2 regions of the Nocardioides pyridinolyticus genome follow, and region 1 is predicted to be linked to the other one. Evidence: predicted binding sites of a transcription regulator. Region 1 holds the regulator's gene; the other holds the start of a gene.
What was found. Region 1 encodes HrcA, which represses chaperone genes, less so after heat shock. Its sites were predicted from a motif close to TTGGCACTCGNNNNNNNCGAGTGCCAA; they were not measured.
Positions count from the first base shown of each region.

Region 2: the regulator HrcA is predicted to act here: its motif matches at 1,683-1,709, upstream of groES (co-chaperone GroES).

Region 1 covers NZ_BAAIFY010000016.1:63,238-67,441, reverse strand. The annotation lists gene ACYQ0U_RS14770 (MBL fold metallo-hydrolase) at 1-633, opposite strand, end outside; gene ACYQ0U_RS14765 (hypothetical protein) at 653-1,318, opposite strand; gene hrcA (heat-inducible transcriptional repressor HrcA) at 1,476-2,498, shown strand; gene dnaJ (molecular chaperone DnaJ) at 2,550-3,728, shown strand; gene ACYQ0U_RS14750 (16S rRNA (uracil(1498)-N(3))-methyltransferase) at 3,728-4,204, shown strand, end outside.
Region 2 covers NZ_BAAIFY010000001.1:63,079-67,282, reverse strand. The annotation lists gene groL (chaperonin GroEL) at 1-1,174, opposite strand, end outside; gene groES (co-chaperone GroES) at 1,252-1,545, opposite strand; gene ACYQ0U_RS00405 (class I SAM-dependent methyltransferase) at 1,738-2,895, shown strand; gene ACYQ0U_RS00400 (MBL fold metallo-hydrolase) at 2,909-3,556, opposite strand; gene ACYQ0U_RS00395 (S-(hydroxymethyl)mycothiol dehydrogenase) at 3,553-4,204, opposite strand, start outside.

The DNA of each region.
Region 1 (4,204 bases):
ACCCGGCACCACCACGGACGCGGGCGTCGTCAGCCCGAGCACCACGTCGAGCGTGAGCGGCCAGTCCATCGGCCACGAGTCCTCGCCGAACCACGGCGTCGCCGACTCCTCGACCAGGTCGCCGGCGAGCAGCACGTCCGCGTCGGGCACCCGGACCACCAGGTCGCCGCCGGTGTGTCCGCGCCCCGGGTGCACCAGCTCGACCATCCGGTCGCCGGCGTCGAGCACGAGCGCGCTGGAGAAGGTGCGGTCCGGGCCGACGACGTCGGTCGTGACCACGTCGGCCGTGTGCGGGTCGGCCGGCTCGGCGGCGTACCGCTCCTTGATCCGGTCCGCGCCGTCGGCCAGCTCGGTCGCGGCGGTCTCGTGGGCGACGATCGGGATCTCGCCGTACGCCGCGCGGAAGATGCCGTTGCCGAAGGTGTGGTCGAAGTGCCAGTGGGTGTTGACGATCCCGGTCACCGGTCCGGCGCCGAGCCGGCGCACGTCCTCGACCACCTCGCCGGCGGCCCGCGCGGACCCGTGCGTGTCGACCACGAGCACGCCGTCGGCGCCGCCGATCAGCGAGACGTTGACGTCGAACCACTCGTAGCGCGCGACCCAGACCCGGTCGGCGACCTCGGTGAATGCCACCGGCCCAGCGTAGAGAGCCTCAGCAGATCCCGGCATGCAGGCAGTGCCGCAGCAGGTCGCCGAGCTCCTCGAGGCTGCCGGCGACCCGCGGGAACTCGATCACGTGCCAGTGGGCGCCCTGGACGTCCACCCACTGCACCTCGACGCTCGCCGGAGTGAGGTCGACCAGCCGAACCCCGAGCAGCTCGGCCGGCCGGGTCCGCGTGCCGGTGGAGACGGCCTGGCGCAGCTCCTCCTGGTGGCAGTCGTTGGCGTGCTCCGTGGAGCGCTGGAGGTGACCGCGGTTGAGGTCGTGCTCGAGGCTGCGGAACTCCAGCAGCGGCACCCGGTGCTGGCGCGACGCCCGCTCGAGCAGCACGAAGTTCAGGTCGAGCGAGACCACGTGGCGTACGTCCTGGCAGCAGTCGCAGTCCTCGACGGCCACCCGTTCGAGCCGGCCGGCGAGCGTGAGCATGTCGGCGCGCTCAGCCCCGCCACGGGGGCCGAGTCCGCTGGTCAGGGTGAGGAGCGCGCTGCGGCGCGCCTCGGCGGCGCGCGCGACGGGGGAGCCCGGACGGCACAGGAACGTCGGCGTACCGCGGCGGTCGGTGAGACCGGTGTCGTCCTCGACGAGCTGCTCGCCGTCGATGACGAGGCTGACCTCGGAGGGGCAGGCCAGGATGCTCCGGGCGACGGCGGCGAGCATGGGACCTCCTGTGACTAGTTAGGCAAGCCTAACCTTATCCGGATTCGTCTCGGCGTCAACGGTCGTGCCGGGAGGTGGTCGCCGCGTGGGGCTAGTACCCTTGGCACTCCCGACATTCGAGTGCCAACATCCGGGTGAGACGCAGAGGAGGACGGGCATGCAGGAGGAGCGCCGGCTCGCCGTCCTCCGCGCGATCGTCGAGGACTACGTGACCACCGAGGAGCCCGTCGGCTCCAAGGCCCTCGTCGAGCGGCACGGCCTGGGGGTCTCCCCGGCCACGGTCCGCAACGACATGGCGGCGCTCGAGGACGAGGGCTACATCACCCAGCCCCACACCAGCGCCGGCCGGGTGCCGACCGACAAGGGCTACCGGCTCTTCGTCGACCGCCTCACGACCGTCAAGCCGATGAGCGCGGCCGAGAAGCGCGCGATCGCCACGATCCTCGACGGGGCCGTCGACCTCGACGACGTCGTGAACCGCTCGGTGCGGCTGCTCTCGCAGCTGACCCGCCAGGTCGCGGTCGTGCAGTACCCGACGCTGTCGCGCTCGACGGTGCGCCACGTCGAGCTGGTCGCGCTCGCGCCGAGCCGGCTGCTCGTGGTGCTGATCCTCAGCACCGGCCGGGTCGAGCAGCGCCTGGTCGAGCTCCCCGTCGCGCTGGACGAGGAGGCGCTCGGCGAGCTCCGCACGCGCGTCCTGCGAGCCGTCGTCGGCGAGGTGATCGCCGAGGCGGTCACCCGGCTGCGCGACCTGCTCCCGGCCGAGGCCGAGGGGTCCGACGCGGTGCTCGCCGCCGTCGTCGACGCCCTCACCGAGGCGATGTCCGACCACCGCTCCGACGAGCGGATCGCCGTCGGAGGGGCGGCGAACCTCGCCCGGTACGGCGACCACTTCGACTCCGCCGTACGCCCCCTGCTCGAGGCGCTGGAGGAGCACGTCGTGCTGCTCAAGCTGCTCGGCGAGGCGCACGCCGGCGAGGTGCTGACGGTGCGGATCGGCCACGAGGGCCCCTACCAGGAGCTCGCCGCGACCAGCGTCGTGGCCGCGGGCTACGGCCCCGGCGACGAGGCGTTCGCCCGGCTCGGCATCGTCGGGCCGACCCGCATGGACTACCCGGGCTCGATGGCCGCGGTGCGCGCGGTGGCGCGCTACGTCTCGCGGATCCTCGACGAGGCCTGAGCCCCCTTCCCGCACACCACGATCGATCCCCGAACAACCAAGGAAACCCAGTTGAGCCAGGACCTGTACGAGCTGCTCGGTGTCGACCGCGACGCGGACGGCGACGCGATCAAGAAGGCCTACCGGCGGCTCGCGCGGCAGTATCACCCGGACGTCAACCCCGACCCCGAGGCCCAGGAGAGGTTCAAGGAGGTCTCGCTGGCCTACGAGGTGCTCTCCGACCCGAACAAGCGGGCGGCGTACGACCGCGGCGGTGACCCGTTCGGCGGCATGGGCGGTGCCGGCTTCGGCCAGGGCGCCGGCTTCTCGTTCACCGACATCATGGACGCCTTCTTCGGCGGCGGTGCGGCCGGCGGCGGCGGGCGGGGCCCGCGACCGCGCGAGCGCCGCGGCCAGGACGCGCTGATCCGACTCGAGGTCACGCTGGCCGAGGCGGCGTTCGGCGTGACCCGCGAGCTCAAGGTGGACACCGCCGTGCTGTGCAGCACCTGCCACGGCGAGGGCGCCGCGCCGGGCACGCATCCGGTGCCGTGCGAGACCTGCCGCGGCGCGGGCGAGGTGGCCCACGTCCAGCGCTCGTTCCTCGGCGAGATCCGCACGCTGCGCCCGTGCGCGGCCTGCCGCGGCTTCGGCACGATCATCCCGGAGCCCTGCCGCGAGTGCTCGGGCGACGGCCGGGTCCGCTCGCGCCGCACGCTGACCGTGAAGATCCCCGCCGGCGTCGACAACGGCACCCGCGTCCAGCTGACCGGCGAGGGCGAGGTCGGTCCCGGCGGCGGGCCGGCCGGTGACCTGTACGTCGAGATGCACGTCGCCCCGCACCCGACCTTCACCCGCCACGGCAACGACCTGCACTGCACGGTCACGCTGCCGATGGCCGCGGCCGCGCTGGGCACCACGCTGACCCTGCCGACCCTCGAGGCCGACGTCGTCGACGACGAGCCGAGCGAGACGGCGCCGGAGGGCAGCTTCGAGCTCGAGGTGCGCCCCGGCACGCAGTCGGGCTCGGAGCAGGTGCTCAAGGGGCGCGGCGTCCCCGGCCTGCGTGGCGGTCGCGGCGACCTGGTCGTCACGGTCGTGGTCGAGACGCCGACGCGGCTCGACGCGCGCCAGGAGGAGCTGCTGCGCGAGCTCGCCACGATCCGCGGCGAGGAGGCGCCCTCGGGGCAGGTCCGCCCCGGCTCGAAGTCCGTGTTCGGCCGGCTCCGCGACGCGTTCAACCCGCACTGATGTCCCTGCCCGTCCACCTCGTGCCGGCCCTCGACGGGGTCGCGACCGGTGACGAGGTCACGGTCGAGGGCGACGAGGCCCACCACGCGGTGGCGGTACGCCGGCTGCGCGTGGGCGAGCAGGTCGTGCTGACCGACGGCGCCGGCGTGTCGGTGCGCGGCGTGGTCTCCTCGACCGGCAAGCGGGTCTTCGCGGTGGTCGCCGAGGAGGTCGTCACGACCGCGGCTCCGACGCCGGAGGTCGTCGTGGTCCAGGCGATCCCGAAGGGCGACCGCGGCGAGCTGGCCGTCGAGGTGCTGACCGAGGTCGGTGCCGCCCGGATCGTGCCGTGGGCCGCGGCGCGCAGCGTCGCGGTCTGGAAGGGCGAGCGGGCCGCGAAGTCCCTGGCCCGTTGGCGGTCCACGGCCCGTGAGGCCGCCAAGCAGGCCCGCCGGTCGTGGTTCCCCGAGGTCGACGAGATGGTCTCCACCGCCGAG
Region 2 (4,204 bases), on a different contig from region 1:
GCTTCTTCTCCTTCAGCTCCACCTCGGTGGCGGCGCCGACCTTGATCACGCACACGCCACCGGCCAGCTTCGCGAGGCGCTCCTGGAGCTTCTCGCGGTCCCAGTCGGAGTCGGTGGACTCGATCTCGGCCTTGATCTGGTTGACGCGGCCCTCGACCTCGGCGGAGTCGCCGGCGCCGTCGACGATCGTGGTGTTGTCCTTGGTCACCACGACGCGGCGGGCCTGGCCGAGCACCTCGAGGCCGACCTGGTCGAGCTTGAGGCCGACCTCGGGGGCGACGACCTGACCACCGGTCAGCGTCGCGATGTCCTGCATCATCGCCTTGCGGCGGTCGCCGAAGGCCGGGCTCTTGACCGCGACGGCGTTGAACGTGCCGCGGATCTTGTTGACGACCAGCGTCGACAGCGCCTCGCCCTCGACGTCCTCGGCGAGGATGAACAGCGGCTTGCCCGACTGGATGACCTTCTCCAGCAGCGGGAGCAGCTCGGACACCGCCGAGATCTTGCCCTGGTGCAGCAGGATGTACGGGTCGTCGAGGACGGCCTCCATGCGCTCCGGGTCGGTGACGAAGTACTGGCTGATGTAGCCCTTGTCGAACTGCATGCCCTCGGTGAAGTCGAGCTCGGTGCCCATCGAGTTGGACTCCTCGACGGTGATGACACCGTCCTTGCCGACCTTGTCGAAGGCCTGCGAGAGCAGGTCGCCGATGTGGCTGTCGCGGCTGGAGATCGTGGCGACCGACGCCATGTCCTCCACCGACTCGACCTCGCGGGCGGCCTCCTTGAGCGCGTCGCCGACGGCCTCGGCCGCGGCGTCCATGCCCCGCTTGAGGCTCATCGGGTTCGCGCCGGCGGCCACCGCGCGGAGGCCCTCGTGCACCATGGCCTGCGCCAGGACGGTCGCCGTCGTCGTACCGTCGCCGGCGACGTCGTTGGTCTTGGTGGCGACCTCCTTGGTGAGCTGGGCACCGAGGTTCTCGAACGGGTCGTCCAGCTCGACCTCACGCGCGACGGTCACGCCGTCGTTGGTGATGGTCGGGGCGCCCCACTTCTTGTCGAGGACGACGTAGCGGCCCTTGGGGCCGAGCGTGACCTTGACGGTGTTGGCGAGCGCGTCCACGCCGCGCTCGAGCGCGCGGCGGGCGTTCTCGTCGAACTCCAGGATCTTCGGCATGACTCTCCTCTAACGAGATCGGGCCGTCCGCCTCAGGGCGTGCTCATGGCAGCCGAGAGGCGGACGACCCGGTGAAATCAGGAAACGACCGCGAGGACGTCGCGCGCGGAGAGGATGAGGTACTCCTCGCCGGCGTACTTGACCTCGGTGCCGCCGTACTTGCTGTAGATGACCTTGTCGCCGACGTTCACGTCGAGCGGGACGCGGTTGCCGTTGTCGTCGATCCGGCCGGGGCCGATGGAGAGGACCTCGCCCTCCTGGGGCTTCTCCTTGGCGGTGTCCGGGATGACCAGGCCCGAGGCCGTGGTCTGCTCGGCGTCGAGCGGCTTGACGACGATGCGGTCCTCGAGGGGCTTGATGTTGACCGACACGTGTCGACCTCCACTTTCTGGCACTTCGATGTGTTGGGTGATGCACGTCTGGTGCTTGCGGGTCGGGTACGCCGTCGCGGGGGTCGCACCGTGTCGCAAGCGCTGGCACACTCCGGAGGAGAGTGCCAGATCAGAAACTAGCACTCTCCCCGACTGAGTGCCAGAGAACCCCCGTCCTGCGAGGATCCCGGGGTGGATCTCGACGCATTCCGGTGGCTGCTCACCGACGACGGCCAGCGGCTGCTCGGCGACGCGGTCGCCGCCGGCGACGACTCGCTGGCGACCCTGACGCGGCTGCGGCGCAGCGCGACCCCCGAGCAGGCGGCCGCGGCTCTCACCCAGGCCACGCTGCGCGTCCGGGCGCGGGAGAAGTTCGGCGACCTGGCCGACCGGATGTACTTCACGCCCGACGGGCTGGAGCAGTCCACCCGGCGGCGGGTCGCCGACCACCGGGCGGCCCGGCTGGCCGCGGCGTCCGCGCAGACCCTGATCGACCTCGGCTGCGGCATCGGCGGCGACCTGCTCGCCGCCGCCCGGGTCGGGATCGTGTGCGCGGGCGTGGACCTCGACCCGGTGCGGGTGGAGGTCGCGCGGGCCAACCTCGACGCGCTCGACCTCGCCGGCGCGGTCCAGGTCGCGGACGCGACGACGATCGACACGACGCCGTTCGAGGTCGCCTTCGCCGACCCCGCTCGTCGTACGGCGAGGGGCCGCACGTTCGACGTCGACGGCTGGACTCCCCCGTGGCCGTTCGTCGAGGGCCTGCTGGCGCGCGACGCGTGCGTGAAGGTCGCGCCGGGGATCCCGCACGAGCTGGTCCCGGCGGGCGTCGAGGCCGAGTGGGTGAGCGACCACGGCGAGGTGAAGGAGGCCGCGCTGTGGTCCGGCCGGCTGGCCACCACCGCGCGGCGGGCGACGGTGATCGGCGAAGGTGGCCTCGCGACGCTCACCGAGGAGGACGACCCGGGCGCCGGCGTCCGCGACGTCGGGGCGTTCCTCTACGAGCCGGACGGCGCGGTGATCCGCGCCGGGCTGGTGACGGCGGTCGCGGCCGGGGTGGACGGCGGGCTCGTGGACGAGCACATCGCCTACGTCACCTCGGACCACTCGTTCCGCACGCCGTTCGCGCGGAGCTACCAGGTGCTCGAGGAGCTGCCCTACCGGGAGAAGGCGCTGAAGGCCGCGCTGCGCGAGCGCGGCGTCGGGCGGCTGACGATCAAGAAGCGGGGCGTGGACGTGGTGCCGGAGCAGCTGCGCAAGCGCCTCGACCTCCACGGCGAGGCCGAGGCGACCATCGTGCTCACCCGGGCGCGTGGCCACGGGGTCGCGCTGCTGGTCCGGCCGTTCTAGGACAGCGAGGGACCTAGGTCCCGAGCCTCTCCTTCTCCGCACCGATCGTGGTGTCGTCGCCGTGCCCGGTGTGGACGACGGTGTCGTCGGGCAGCGCGAAGAGCCGGGACCGGATGGACCGCAAGATCTGGTCCTCGTCGGAGTAGGAGCGCCCGGTCGCGCCGGGCCCGCCGTTGAACAGCGTGTCGCCGGTGAACACGCAGCCGAGGTCCGGCGCGTAGAGGCACACCGCGCCGGGCGCGTGGCCGGGCGTGTGGAGCACCTCGAGCGCCGTGCCCCCGACCTCGATGCGGACCCCGTCGGCGAGGTCGAGGTCCCACAGGTGGCCCTCGCCGTCCTGGACGTGGGTCAGCTCCCACAGCACCCGGTCGTCGGGGTGCAGCATGATCGGCGCACCCTGCCCACCGTTGGCGCGCTCGCGCAGCTCGGGCGCGACCCGGACGTGGTCGTCGTGGGCGTGGGTGCACACGATGGCCTTCACCGTGCGGTCGCCCACGACGGCGAGGATGCCCTCGACGTCGTGGGGGGCGTCGATGACCACGCACTCGGTGTCGTCGCCGACGACCCACACGTTGTTGTCGACCTCGAAGGTCTGCCCGTCCAGGCTGAAGGTGCCGCTGGTGATCCCGTGGTCGACGCGCACAGATCCGGGGGCGGTCACAGGACCACCACCGAGCGGAGGACGTCGCCGTGGTGCATGCGCTCGAACGCGGCCTCGATGTCGTCGATGCCGATCTCCTCGGTCACGAACGCGTCCAGGTCGAGCCGGCCCTGCTGGTAGAGGTCGACCAGCATGGGGAAGTCCCGGGTGGGCAGGCAGTCGCCGTACCAGCTGGACTTCAGCGCCCCACCGCGGCCGAACACGTCGATCAGCGGGAGGTCGGGGACCTTCATGTCCGGGGTCGGTACGCCGACCAGGACCACGGTGCCGGCCAGGTCGCGGGCGTAGAACGCCTGCTTCCACGTCTCGGGCCGCCCGACGGCCTCCACGACCACGTCCGCGCCGTCGGCGCCCTCGAAGAACTCACCGCAGATCCGCTTGATCTCCTCGACCGGGTCGACCTGCGAGGAGTCCACGGTGTGGGTGGCGCCCATCCTCTTCGCGGTCTCGAGCTTCTTGGCATCGATGTCCACCGCGATGATCGGGGACGCGCCGACGAGCTCCGAACCCGCGATCGCCGCCACGCCCACGCCACCGCAGCCGATGACCGCCACCGACCTGCCGCGCGAGACCGCGCCGGTGTTGATCGCCGCACCGATGCCCGCCATCACCCCGCACCCCAGCAGGCCCACGGCCGCGGGCCGCGCC